DNA from 2 places in the Brevibacillus schisleri genome. Region 1 is predicted to be linked to the other one. Evidence: riboswitches for the same ligand, from Rfam matches in the RefSeq annotation. Region 1 holds a riboswitch; the other holds the start of a gene.

Region 1 (7,267 bases):
AGTCGTACGCTCAATCAGACGCAGATGGTCGATTTCACGGGAAGTAACAAATGTGATCGCGAGACCCGTTTTACCAGCACGTCCCGTTCTACCGATACGGTGAACGTAGCTTTCGGAGTCTTGTGGAATGTCAAAGTTGAATACGTGCGTAACCCCGCTGATATCCAGACCGCGGGCTGCAACGTCAGTCGCCACCAATACTTCAATTGTACCTTCTTTGAACTTGCGCAGTACGCTGTCGCGTTTTGCCTGGTTCAGGTCTCCGTGAATACCTTCTGCTCCATAACCACGCTTGGTCAGCGCTTCGGACAGCTCATCCACTCTGCGCTTGGTTCTACCGAATACGATAGCCAGCTCAGGCGAATGAATATCCAGCAAACGGCACAGAACATCGAATTTTTGTCTTTCTGCTACTTCCATATATTGCTGTTCGATGTTTGGTACCGTTACTTCTTTTGCTTTTACTTGAATGATGGTTGGTTCGTTCATGAACTGTTGGGCGATTTCCTGAATCGCTCTCGGCATCGTTGCGGAGAACAACAGGGTTTGACGACTTTCTGGAACCTCTTTCAAGATTTCCTTAATGTCGTCGATGAAACCCATGTTCAGCATTTCATCCGCTTCGTCCAAAACAACTACCTCGATGGCATCCAGACGAATCGTTTTTCTTCTCATGTGATCCATGAAACGACCAGGTGTTGCTACGATGATTTGCGGGCGTTTTTTCAACGCCTTGATTTGACGCGTGATGTCTTGACCACCGTAGATTGGCAGGGCAGAGATGTTTTTAAATTGGGCAATTTTATTAATCTCTTCTGCCACCTGAACAGCCAGTTCACGTGTCGGGGTCAGTACAACCCCTTGAATATTTCCGTTTGTTTCATCCATGCGTTCAATCAGCGGAATACCAAATGCAGCCGTTTTACCTGTACCTGTTTGCGCCTGACCGATCAGGTCACGACCTTGCAGTGCTACAGGAACCGTTTGATCCTGAATCGCTGTAGCCTCTTCGAAACCCATGTTGCTCAATGCTCTAACAATGGAGTGGTGTAAGCCAAAATCATTAAAAGTCGCCAATGAATGTCAGTCTCCTTTATCAATACCTTCATCTATAAAATTCTCAAAAAAAAGGGCACTATTCCTTACGATCCGGAACATGCCCTTTTATCCCGATTGTACGTAGCGCCCTAAAGAACATAGCTGTAATCGTACCATGCAATGACCGAAAAAGCAAACAGCTTATATACCCAAATTGTTTGATTTTTTGGTGAGAATCTTGTAAAAATAACAAAGCAGCCCAGAATCAGGCTGCTTGTCTGTTATTCGACTATTTTACCCATTTGTTGTAAAGCTCATCAAACTTTCCTTGCAGTTTCATTTCATCCATCCACAGATCCAAGTAGTTAGCGAAAATCGTATCTCCACGGTGAATCATGTACGCTTTTTCACTCTTTGTGAACGGGTTGTCGGTCAGAGCAGCGTACAGACGGGAATCTGCTTTGGAATATACAAGCGCTTCCAGTGTATCCGTGATCATCACATCGTACTTACCGCTTGCTACCAGACCAGGAATGTCGAGGTTGTTTTGTTCAACCGTCACAGTTGCTTTTGTCAGGTGCTCACGAACGAATTTCTCGTTGGTGCCGCCTGGATTCACACCAATGCGCACCTCTGGCTTGTTAATGTCTGCTACACTCTTGTACTTGTCTTTGTCTTCTGCACGGATGAGTGGAGCTTTACCGAACATAATATAAGGATCGCTCATATGCGCTTTTTTCTGACGGTCTGTGTTGCGCGTAACGCCTCCGACAGCAATATCGAATTTATTTGCCAACAAATCATCCATCAGTGTCGGCCAAGAGGTTTGGACAAAACGCGCCTCTACTCCCAGGCTTTTTGCGAATTCCTTCATCGCATCGATATCGTAACCTTCGAATTGGTTTGTTTTCGGATTCAAATATGTAAACGGTTTGTAGTCACCTGGAGTACCTACGAGGATGTAGCCTCTCGCAATGATTTCGTCCAATCGAGACTCAAACTTCTTCGTTTGCGGTTTTTTAGCAGTTTCAGCAGCTACAGTTTGGACAGGCTTAACCGCTGTTGCGGCAAAAGCACCTGTTCCTGATGTCATGAGCATAGTTGCAGCGAGTGTGCTCGCCAAGATTGTTTGTGTGATTTTTTTCATCTGGGTTCTCCTCCTGTTAAACGGTAATGAATTTAGTTATAGAAACAAACTCCATCATCCCCTAATGGCATCCCCCCTTTCAAAAAGAGGACTTACAACCTGATGAGCTGCTTCTTATACCGTAAACCTGCCGATTCCTTGCTGTAATTCTTCCGCCACTGCGTTCAAATGCTCGACAGACTTGCCAATTTCTTGGATGGCTTGAAGCTGCTCTTCGGTTGCCCTTGCCACTGTTTGTGCGTCGAGTGAAGCATGCTTTGCAATGTTATGCATTTCGTCTACAGAAGCACTCACCTGTTGGGAGCCTGCTGACATTTGCTCAGATGCTGCGGATACTTCCAAAATGTGCGCGGCAACGTTCCGGGAAGATTCCAAAATATGCTCGAAGATTTCGCGAACCTCTTCGACCAGTTGGATACCTTGCTGTGCGTTTTGGTTACCCTCGGTCATAACCTCTACTGCGTGATGAGTATCCTGCTGGATTTCCCCGATCAGCATTGCAATTTTCGATGCGGATTCTTCGGATTGGTTCGCCAGTTTTTTCACTTCACCAGCAACTACAGCAAACCCACGTCCATGCTCGCCAGCACGTGCTGCCTCAATCGAAGCGTTCAAGGCAAGCAAATTGATTTGCGAGGTCAACTGACTGATCGTATCGAGAATGCCTTCGATTTCTTTGGAGCGATTGTTAAGCTGCTCGATGGCTACAGTCGCCTTCGAAGTTCCCTCGCCAATGCTTCCCATCTGGCGAACTGCCTGCTCTACCACAGCAGTCCCTTGCTCAGCCTGCTCTGTTGCGATCTGGGCAGCCTCAGAAACATGTGCAGACGTCTCCGCGATTTTCACGATGCCTGCTGCCATGTCAGTCATCGACAATGCGACTTCCTGCGAGCTGGATGCCTGCGCCTCTGCTCCCTCAGAAATCTGTTCGATAGACAAGCCGATTTGGTTGATGTTATCCGTCGCTTGTTTAATGCCTTCGGAGACTTCCTGACTAAAACGCTGAACTTGATCAGACGACAGTGATACGTCTTCGATCAAATTTTTCAAGTGTGATACCGTCTGGTTAAAGTCACGGGACAGAACCGCAATCTCGTCTTTTCCGTCAACCGTCACGGTCTCTTTCAAATTCCCCTGCGCCACTACATTTACTGCGTGATTCAGACGCTCAATCGGTTTCACCATGCGTACAGCCAAGAAATAAACGAGGACAACCCCAAGCGCCAATACGATGAGGGAAATAACCGTCAATCGGACTAACAGTTGATCGACAGGTGCATGTAGCTCCGCTACGGGTGCAGTGATGAATATCCCCCAGTTCAAATTGGTTGGCGCATAGGAAGCAAATCGCTCTGTATTCTCGTATTCGTATTGGGCGATTCCATGATTCCCTTGCTTGATATCTTCAAAAGCAGTCTGAAGTTCAAGAATACCCAAATTGAGAATCGATTCCTTCAGAATGTACTCGCTATTCGGATGATAAATAAATGTTCCTGTTTTGCTTACTAAAAAGGCGTAGCCTGATTGGCCAAATTTCTCTTCGGACACCTTCTTTTGGATCTCATTGATTGGAATCGTTGAACCGATATAGCCGTATTGACGATTGTCCTTCATCAATGGAACGACAAGTGTCACGATGTTATTCCCTGTCCGCTTCGAAATGACTGGCTCGGAGACAACAACCTTCCCTTCCCCTTTGCTGGCCTCCTTAATATGCGGACGATCCGAGATGTCGGTCACTTCTCCCTTGAAATTGATCACTTTCTTACCGCTTAAGTCATGCGAAAAGAAGAACGTCTCAAACTCGGGGTTTTTCTTTTGGGCTTCTTGAATGAGTTTCAGGTCTTGTTCGACATTTTGATCTGCCGACATCAACCCTCCTATCGCTCTTACAATCTCAATTTTCTCTTGAAAGAAACCATCGATACGAATCGAGAGATTGCTAGCTGACAGCTCAGCTTCTTTGTCCAGACTGTTTGCCAAAAGGTTGGAAGCACTCCAATAGCTTGCACCGCAAACCGTACCCAAACTTATCACCAGCAGCAGGCACAAAACGATAATTAGCTTATTCTTCAAACTATTTTTCATACCGAATCCCTTCTCCCTTCTCTTTTTTCAACAAAAAAAAGACTGCCTACCGACAGCCCATCATGACTACGGTATGGCAACCCGGCTGTCCTAGCTGCGAAAGTCATTTGACCTTCGTCCTTAGACCCGTGGCTTTGCGTCCCTGCCTTTCAGCAAGTTTGCCTTTGTCATTCCTTGTTGTTTTTCAATTAAGTTCACTTTTTTTCAATCTCACCTTTCATTTCCCATAACTTTCCGCCAATAAACCTCAAAATGGAAAAAAAGCTGACAACCTTTTACAGCTGTCAGCTTTTTGTCACACTTTTTGATTAGCTTAATCCAATCACTTGGCCATCCTCGTCTACATATAACGATTCCGCAGCCGGCTTTTTCGGGAGGCCTGGCATGGTAACCAGGCTTCCGGTCAGTGCCACGATGAAACCAGCTCCTGCTGATATGCGCACTTCGCTCACTTGAATCGAGAAGTCTACAGGTGCCCCCAACAGATCAGCACGATCCGTAAAAGAGTAAGGTGTTTTCGCCATGCACACAGGCAGATGGGACATGCCCATTTCTTCTACCTTTTGCATCGTTTTTAATGCCAACGGCGAAAAGACAACTCCTGATCCACGGTATACTTCTTTCACGACAGTCTCAATCTTGTCTTTAATGCTGAGGTTTTCCTCATACAAGAATCGGAAGGACGAAGGCAGTTCTGCTGCTCGAATTACTTTTTCAGCCAGCTCGACTCCGCCTGCTCCTCCTTCTGCCCACACTTTAGAGAGCGCTGCTTCGGCTCCAGCCGCTTGGCACAGTGCAATGACAGCATCAATCTCTGCTTGGGTATCTGTCGCAAAATGATTGATGGCAACCACTGCTGGCACACCGAACTTCTGTAGGTTTTCCAGATGTCGCTTGACGTTTTCGAAGCCTTTTTCCAGAGCAGACAAGTTCTCCACTGCCAAGTCAGGTACTTTTACCCCGCCGTTGTATTTCAACGAACGAACCGTAATCACCACGACAGCAGCCGACGGAGTCAGACCTGCTTTTCTGCACTTGATGTCAAAAAACTTCTCGGCCCCCAAGTCGGCACCAAATCCAGCCTCTGTTACGACGTAATCTGCCAGCTTCAAGGCCATTTTGGTTCCGATCACACTGCTGCACCCATGCGCGATATTGGCAAAAGGTCCGCCGTGAATGATGACGGGGGTTCCCTCGATTGTCTGTACGAGATTGGGCTTGATGGCTTCCTTCAAGAGAACACACATCGCATCCACCGCGTTGATTTCTTCTGCCCGTACAGGCTGATCATTGAAATCGTAGCCAATAATGATCTGGTTCAACCGCTCGCGCAAGTCTGCTAGATTCTCACTCAAGCATAAGATCGCCATGATTTCCGACGCTGTCGTAATCATGAAGCCATCTTCACGCGTCATTCCATTGCCTTCACCCAGACCAACCACGATGTTTCGCAGTGCGCGGTCGTTCATGTCCATAGCTCGTTTCCAGACGATTTTCTTTGGATTGAGCCCGCGCGGATTGCCATGGAAAATATGATTGTCGATCATCGCTGCCAACAAGTTATGTGCAGCTGTAATCGCGTGAATGTCCCCTGTAAAATGCAGGTTAATTTCATCTGCCGGGAGAATTTGTGCCTGGCCGCTTCCAGTTGCGCCTCCTTTGATCCCCATGCAAGGACCCAAGGACGGCTCGCGAAGTGCTGCCATTGTTTTCTTCCCGAGATGATTTAAAGATTGTGACAGACCAATCGTCGTGAGCGTCTTGCCTGCTCCCGCCGGATTGGGGTTCATCGCTGTAACCAGAATCAGTTTGCCATTAGGGCGATCCTTCACTTGCTCCCATAGTTCATCTGATAGTTTGGCTTTATACTTTCCGTATAGCTCCAAATGCTGTTCTTCGATACCTGCACTCTTGGCAATTTCAACAATAGACTTCATTTTTGCCTCCCTGCCACACCTGAATGTAATACACCAGTTACCAATCTTCTACATTCTGCATAATCATCCTTTCTCCTCTCCTCTTCGACACATTACGCAAAAGAAAAAGCCCACATTCCGACAAACGTTCAGAATGCAGGCTCTCTGTTATTTCCCGAAAATTTTTCCCGGATTCAAAATGCCGTTCGGGTCCAGCACATGCTTCATGGCTTGCATGACGTCCAGTGCTTCTCCATGTTCCTTGCGCTGGTATTTGATTTTCCCCACACCCACACCATGTTCTCCGGTGCAGGTTCCTCCCCGACTCAATGCGTACTCCACCAGATGCGCATTTACTTCCTCGGCACGCGCAACTTCTTCGGGGTCATTCAGGTCGATCATGAGGATGGCGTGATAGTTCCCATCCCCGACATGCCCTGCAATCGCTCCATCCAGCCCAGCGCGATCAATGGCTTGTCGGGCGTCCACAACGGCCCCTGCCAGCTCAGAAATCGGCAAGCAAACATCTGTCACCATCAGCTTTTTCCCGGGGGATTTGTGCAGGAAGGCATACGCCAGGTTATGACGAGCGTCCCAGAGCTGCGCCCTCGCTTTTGAATCGGTTTCAAAGAGAAACTGTGTGCAGCCATGTCCATCGGCGATGTACTGCGCAAGATCGATATCATACGCGAGTCCTTGTTCACTTCCGTGGAACTCGATAAACAGCGTCGGTGCTTCCGGGTAGCTCGTTTCTTTGTACAGATTCACTTGTTGGATGGAACGTTCATCAACCAGTTCAATTCGCGCTACTTGAATACCCGCTCCGAGAATATCTACGACGGTATCGACAGCATCCTGAACAGAAGGAAAGCTGGCACGCGCCGCCGTTGTCGCCTCAGGGATGCCGTAAACACGCAAGGTCAGCTCTGTGAATACACCAAGCGTTCCCTCCGACCCGACAAACAGCCCAGTAAGATGGTAGCCTGAGGAGGACTTGGCTGTCATGCTCCCTGTACGGATGATACGTCCGTCCGCCGTCACCACTTCCAGATCGCGAACCTGATCACGCATCACGCCA
Region 2 (7,267 bases), 5.1 Mb from region 1:
CTAATGGAATCGAAAGCAGAATGGCGATGAGAAACAACAGCACCGTCATCTGCGCCCCTTCTAGCATGGGCTTCGTAATGGAGAGAATGTAGTCTACGCTCATCTTGGTATGCTCCTAATCCTGAAAATAAAAGCGTGGCTTCGCCAATCATGCGGCGAAGCCATCGCTGTTCTCTTATTTCAATACACGATTTTCGCCGAACCATTTTTCCGATATTTTTGCAGCTGTACCATCCTGATTCATTGCATCCAGTGCTTTTTGCAGCTCTTTTTGCAATGCCTCGTTGCCTTTTTTGACGCCAATTCCATATTCCTCAGGAGACAGCGATTCTTCTAATTGCTTAAATGCTCCCGGCTCTTTTGCCATATAGTAATCGGCCACAATCTGGTCGATGACGACTGCTTCTACACGACCGATCTTCAAATCACTCAGTGCCAGTACGTTATCAGGGAACTCGGTAATCGATTTGACCTGATTTTTGATATCACTCGCATTAATCGCGTCAGCTGCGGAAGACAGCTTTTGCAAACCAATTGCTTTACCGGCCAAGTCTGACAGCTTGGTCAAGTTGCTATTTGCCGCCGTGACCACTACTTGTGCGTTTTTCAGATAAGGCTTGGTAAAGAGAACCTTCCCTTTTCTCTCGTCTGTAATCGTATATCCATTCCAGATCAAGTCAATACGACCACTGTTTAGTTCAGACTCTTTTGCACTCCAGTCGATTGTTTGAAACTCAACTTGTTTTCCCATTTTTTCGCCAGCTGCACGTGCATAATCAATATCAAAACCGACTAGCTCATTTTTCTCATCCCGGAAACCCATTGGTGCAAACTTATCATCAATTCCTATAATCAGCTTATTTGCGTCAGCGCCAGTTTTTGCGCTGGAACAGCCCACTACCAACGAAACCACCGCACCCAACAACAATGACATCCATGCTATTTTCTTCATCGTGATGATCCCCCTCGTTTCCCTACTCTATATTTTACTCTGATAAAGTGGTAATACGTTAACAAGGTATCATGATAGCACATTAGCAAAGAATAGTCGATACTTTAGTAAACAAAAGCACCTTAGAAATATACGCCAAATAATTGAGAAAAATGCCAAACTAGCAGCGCTTCCTCCAACATGAAAAAGCCCTCCGCATTCAATGGAGAGCTTTTTCGTGTTGGAGCTATACACCCGTTTCCTATCTTTACGCCTGATTGCACACTTTGATATATGAAACATTTCTTACGTTGATGACAACATCATCATACTGGAGCCATCCGTTGTTTTGATTAGCGACCATTTGAATGATCTCTTCCGGTTCCGTGGATTCGATGCTAATCGTTTCACCGCCTCCGGAAAAGTAGAATTGAATCACTTTTGCTTCCTTCATAATATCTCCTCCTATTCCTTCTAGTTATCGGATGGTTGGAAAATTTTTGTTACGGGTGATTTTTATGTATACTTTTGTTGCAACCTATTCCGTTTTGAATGTCTACCATCTCTGTGAAAAGGGGTTTGTTGAAAATGCCGGATTCGGTACACACGAGAAAAGGAGCAAGTAAAACCTCGCTCATCCCTGAAAATGTATTAGCACTCCTTCATGCTGGAGAATTAGAAAGCGTCAATTTGACTGAATGGCAGGCTGTTGATCATATTCATCTGTTACAAAGCGTTCTGCCTCATGTTCAACTGGGTGCGCATGTCTCCCCACTTGTTGATCAATTAGAAGAAACGGGATCTCGAAGCGGAATGAAAGCGATCCGTCTGATTGGACAAGAACTACTTGCGATCTTACACAAATCGGGTGAACCCACAGCTATGTCTCCCGTTTTCCTATCGTTAGCCAACCACAAGTCAGACAGTGTCCGTTGCTGGAGTACCTATATCATCGGCCTGGATAACAGCTTATCTCTCGAAGAAAAACTAAGGCAAATAAGAAAATTCGCGGCCGATCAACATTTTGGAGTGAGAGAGCTCGCATGGATGGCGATTCGAGATTCTCTCGTGCATGATCTGGACCATTCCATTCAACTCCTAAGCGAATGGGTACTTGATACCGACGAAAATATTCGCCGATTTGCGGTAGAAGCCACACGCCCACGAGGGGTCTGGTGTAAGCATATAGACGCATTGAGGAATGAGCCTGCTCGCTGCCTGCCTTTACTCACGCCAGTGAAGTCAGATGCCTCTAAATATGTTCAAGATTCTGTAGGGAATTGGTTGAACGATGCCAGTAAATCACAACCAGACTGGGTGACGCAGCTTTGTGACGAGTGGCTAAGAATCTCGGATACAAAAGAAACGAAAAGAATTGTTACCAAAGCGAAAAGAACAATCATGAAGACCCAAACCGAACAAAAATGATGAACCGAATCACATATTTATCCCAATTTTATTTGTTGAATTCATTATCCGAGGAAAGTTTGCACTTAATCGATCAATTAACCTCCTTAACCTCTTTCCCCAAAAATACGTGTATTCAAACACCAGAAACTTTTTCAGAGGGCTTCTACTTCATCAAACAGGGGAAAGTACGTTTATACAAAGTAAACCGGGATGGTCGGCAGTTCACATTCGATATCCTCGGAGATGGCAATGTGTTTGGAGAAGTGGATCTCCTGTCATTAGGTACACGGGAGATGTATATAGAAACCATCGAAGCCTGCCTCATTTGTAAAATGAGCAAAGCAAAATTTGAGAGCTACATAATTGAACATCCACAACTAATGATGAAGATCATGAAGATCATTAGCGATAGAATGGTTTCGATCAGCCAAGCAGCCGAAAATCTTGCCCTTCTCCCTTTACAAGATCGCATTATTTACACGTTAGTAAGGCTTGCCGACCAATTTGGTACTCCTTACAGTTCTGCGTTTCAAAAAATTGAGTTACCTCTTTCCCATCAAGAGCTCGCCAATTTTGTCGGGGCATCCCGGGAAGCTGTGACGGTAGCATTACGTGCTTTAGCAAGAGAAGAACTGATTCAAACAGGTTTTAAAACCATTTCCATTCATCGGGATAACATTTTAAAGAAGATGTAATCCAGTTTACATCTTTCCCTCCAAAAGAAAGATATCGTGAAGCTATGACTTCTACTATTCTTTCGAAAAAGAGGAGAACGACATATGGATAAACCACATTTTCAGAGCCTGCGCGAAGAGCTAGATTTTACAACCATTCAAATAGCTGGCTTCCTCACTCGTGAAGTAACAGATGCATTTACAAGATCAATCGAGGAGCTGCGGACCTCTGGACACGCAAAGGGCTTGCCGATTGGTTCGATTGCGCCTGATTTCATGTTGTTCGACCACACTGGCAAGACCATTACCTTGTCGGAAGAAATCGTAAAAGGTCCCATCGTCCTCACATTTTTCCGTGGCTCCTGGTGCCCCTACTGCAATTTGGAGCTGCAAGCATACCAAAAACAGATCGATACGATTACCTCTCTGGGTGCCCAATTGTTTGCCATTAGTCCACAATCTCCTGCACACTCTCTGACTATGCAAGAGAAAAACGGATTGAGCTTTCCCGTGTTATGCGATACCAATAATCAGGTAGCAGAAAAATATAAACTCAGTTTCAGACTGCCCGATTATTTACAGGATACCTATCGATCATTGGATATTGATCTCGAGCATTTTAATCGTGACGATTCTTGGACGCTCCCCATTCCTGCTACTTATATCCTCGACAACCAGGGCGTAATCCGATTAGCATGCTTAGATCCAGATTACAAAGCGCGAATGGAGCCTACCGAAGTTTTAGACATTCTGCGTACCCTAACCTAATGCCTATGAATGAAGGACCAGTTGATATCACAACTGGTTTTTTGTTCGTCTATGATTTATGAACAATTAGTTTCTTTACCCTACCAAAACTTGACAAGGTTATATCTTTTGTCTTATATTTTGCATGATTATGTCTAGCAAAATTCGACATAGTTTTACAAGTTTTTCTAATAAATGCAAAAGGCAAAGTCATCGAAAGGTGGCGACGCAAAACCACGGGTCTACAGTCTTTGACCATGATAGCCGGGTTGCCATCATCTTGGAACAAATTTTTTGATGTTGGTAGCTTCGGTTGTTCCATTTCGATGGAACGGCCTTTTTTTGTGTTTCGTTTTTTGAAAGGGGGATGAAAGCACTTTTATTTTTGCAACAGAATGGAAAAACATAACTTTTGGGACGTCAAACATACACAACACGGTAATCAGAAAACGATGGAGTGGAGAAGTTATGTACAAACAAGTAGAAACCGTACAAGAGTTAGCTAAATTTCATGAAATCAAAGAAACAGTATGGACAAGCATGGGCTTCCAGATGGAGTACGCGAAAGAAGGCTCCGCACAATTCCTCCTACTTGCCGATGATGGTGAAGCAGGTGGAACATTTGAAATGACGCCCTTTTCCAAATCAAGTGCTTATATGAAAACACTATTTCAGGATGTTGTTACAGAAGATATGAAAGTAATGGAGGTAGACAGTCTCGCTGTTTTGCCGAAATACCGTGGACAACTAGGGCAAAAAGGAATTTGCTTGATGATAGATTACGCTGAAAAGTATGGCTATACCCACGCAATCGGGGTAGCAGATCCAACTTTTTTTAAATTTATTAACACGAAGTATCAAGTAAAGGCGATTCAGACCAAAGATATCGTCTTTTACAAAGGGGCCGATGCCATTCCGACCCTCTTTCATCTAAAAGATGTCTATGACAATAAGCACGATCCGAAATATTCCTGGTACAATTCGTCGTCGTCCAATCAAGTAAAAGTCGAGGTAGGTGGGTAACATGGATAACATTGATTTATTGAGAAGAAGAAACAATTGGGTCGTAATCGTATTCGCAAGTATTATTACGGTTGTTCAGGTCTTAAACCTCTTTCTAGGCGTACCGTATACATTTGTTCTCACAGTACTGGGTATTTTGTATGGCGTGCTGGCACCTTTTACGTACATATCCAATCGCCCGAACTTCCGTGAAAAAGCAGCGCCTTTCATGAAGTTTTTCAACTTCGCTGTAATCGGAATCTTCATGTTCATCATTGTTGGACTGGACCCGCATATGATCAATATCATGACCATTATGTTCTTTGTAGCAGTCATGGGGATTTATCAAGACCGACTCATCAATATTTTGACCATTGTATCGACATTAGGCATTGTCTCTTACTATTTCCTGACACAGAGAGAATTGATTTTCCATTCGACAAGCAATCTTGACCTGATGTACTTCCTGCTCACCTTCTGCTTCGTTTCTATCACGAGCATGATGCATGCTGTATTCAATAACAAACTGCAAGAGGAAAGTGAGCAACAAAAGCAAGAAGCGATTGCCTCGAAGGAATCGTTGCAACGTGTTCTCGATCAGATCAATGAATCTCTCACCTCTGTGCAAGACTATCAAGAGAATTTGAACAAGGTAACAGATGGTGTAAATGTTCGCGCTGTCGAAACCGTCGCTTCCCTGCAAGACATTATGGAGTCCTTTACGATCCAGACCAGCAATACGGACGAGCTGCGTCGGGAAATGAGCTCGACGAATCTGCAAGTTGAGGACATGACCCGCTCTGTTACAGAGATGCATGAGTACGTAGAATCGACCAAAGAAGCCACTAGCGAGAGTGGAAAACGCATTGGCAACATCGGCAATGACTTTGAACGATTCATCACGGACATCCAAGGTACGAACCAGCTGATTCAAGAGCTCAATAAAGAAACCGAATCGATTGGGAAAATCATTCAAACTATTTCCGAGATTTCTGCACAAACCAATCTGTTGGCGCTCAATGCCACGATTGAAGCGTCTCGGGCAGGCGAACACGGCCGAGGATTTGCTGTCGTAGCAGATGAAGTACGCAAGCTGGCTGAATCCTCCAAGCTATCCTCCGAGTCGATCTCGAGCCTGCTCATGACCATTCGTGAAAAAATGAAGCTCGTATCGGATATGATTTCCGAGTCACAGACGTCTTTTGAGAAAAATAGCGAGGGCATCCTCGAAGTACAAGAAATGTTCACCAATGTAGACAACTACATGCAAAACTTTGCAGATAAAACGAAGAACCTGCAAGAGTTCATCGTCCATGTTCACAGCATGATTCAGGAAGTTGGCGCAAAAGTAGAAGTCAACGCCGATATTACCGACAAGAACAAAGAGAGCCTGGAAGAAGTGCTTGTTCTCGTTTCTGAGCAAAAAGACGAAGTCGTTAAGGTTTCTGGCGGCTTTGAGAAAATCGAACAGCAAATGCGTGGTCTCCATATGTAGCCTTCCTGCAACCGCCTTTTTACGGGCGGTTGTTTTCTTTTTTCATTTTGTAACTAAATGGGTATATAATAAGAATATTCTGATATTATATCGATAACTTGAAAGGAGGCACATCATTGATGGATGCACGAATCGAAACCAAAACGATTCAGACCGATCGATTACTCGTTTCCTACCTAACAGCAGGCGTACCGGAAGGAGATCCGCTTCTCCTCATTCACGGCAATGCGTCAGCTAACTTATTCTGGGATGATACCATTGCGGCTCTATGTGACCAGTACTGTGTATATGCACCTGATATGCGAGGCTATGGGGCAAGTGAAGCATTGCCCATTGATGCGACACGTGGTTTGCGAGACTGGTCGGATGACCTTCATTCGTTTATTCGGGCATTGGACTTGCCAACACCTGTCCATCTTGCCGGCTGGTCGTTGGGTGGCGGGATCGCGATGCAGTTTGCCATCGATCACCCACAGGAAGTCCGATCTCTGATTCTCATCGCCCCTATGTCCCCTTACGGCTTTGGTGGAACCAAGGATATAGCTGGCACCCCGTGCTACAGCAGCTTCTCGGGCTCAGGTGGGGGAGCCGTCAACCCCGAGCTGGTCAAAAGGATTGCAACCAAGGATATGGGCAATGAATCTCCCTCCAGTCCTCGCAATGTCATGAATCAGCTTTATTTCAAGCCCCCATTCCAAGTTGGCCCAGAGCAGGAAGAGCGTTATGTGAGCGCCATACTCTCTACGAGAATAGGAGAGGATTTTTACCCCGGTACCTTTGAATACGTAAACGATTGGCCCGGCGTTGCTCCGGGAACGACAGGGATTACGAATGCGATTTCTCCCAAATACGTAAATTTGTCCGGGATTGTCCAGATGGAGCCGAAGTGTCCGATTTTATGGATTCGCGGTGCAGATGATGCCATTATCTCGGATCAGTCGCTTGCTGATTTCGGTACGCTGGGCAAGCGTGGCTATGTCCCCGGCTGGCCGGGGGAAGACGAATATC

Evidence for each region. Region 1 has a riboswitch for cyclic di-GMP ahead of ACUUHJ_RS30050 (methyl-accepting chemotaxis protein). Riboswitches for the same ligand answer to the same signal wherever they lie in the genome.
Region 2: linked by a shared signal. The riboswitch ahead of ACUUHJ_RS06140 (GNAT family N-acetyltransferase) and the one ahead of ACUUHJ_RS30050 (methyl-accepting chemotaxis protein) in region 1 are both predicted to bind cyclic di-GMP.

Annotation. Positions count from the first base shown of each region.
Region 1 covers NZ_JBVNDM010000001.1:6,342,338-6,349,604, forward strand. Annotated here, with positions in the region: gene cshA (degradosome RNA helicase CshA) at 1-1,077, opposite strand, end outside; gene ACUUHJ_RS30045 (transporter substrate-binding domain-containing protein) at 1,328-2,185, opposite strand; gene ACUUHJ_RS30050 (methyl-accepting chemotaxis protein) at 2,300-4,273, opposite strand; cyclic di-GMP riboswitch class I at 4,346-4,446, opposite strand; gene ACUUHJ_RS30055 (formate--tetrahydrofolate ligase) at 4,582-6,240, opposite strand; gene ACUUHJ_RS30060 (FAD-binding oxidoreductase) at 6,358-7,267, opposite strand, start outside.
Region 2 covers NZ_JBVNDM010000001.1:1,195,892-1,203,158, reverse strand. Annotated here, with positions in the region: gene ACUUHJ_RS06170 (amino acid ABC transporter permease) at 1-103, opposite strand, end outside; gene ACUUHJ_RS06165 (amino acid ABC transporter substrate-binding protein) at 176-952, opposite strand; gene ACUUHJ_RS06160 (hypothetical protein) at 1,200-1,385, opposite strand; gene ACUUHJ_RS06155 (DNA alkylation repair protein) at 1,520-2,359, shown strand; gene ACUUHJ_RS06150 (Crp/Fnr family transcriptional regulator) at 2,359-3,036, shown strand; gene ACUUHJ_RS06145 (peroxiredoxin-like family protein) at 3,121-3,783, shown strand; cyclic di-GMP riboswitch class I at 3,956-4,039, shown strand; gene ACUUHJ_RS06140 (GNAT family N-acetyltransferase) at 4,231-4,785, shown strand; gene ACUUHJ_RS06135 (methyl-accepting chemotaxis protein) at 4,787-6,259, shown strand; gene ACUUHJ_RS06130 (alpha/beta fold hydrolase) at 6,379-7,267, shown strand, end outside.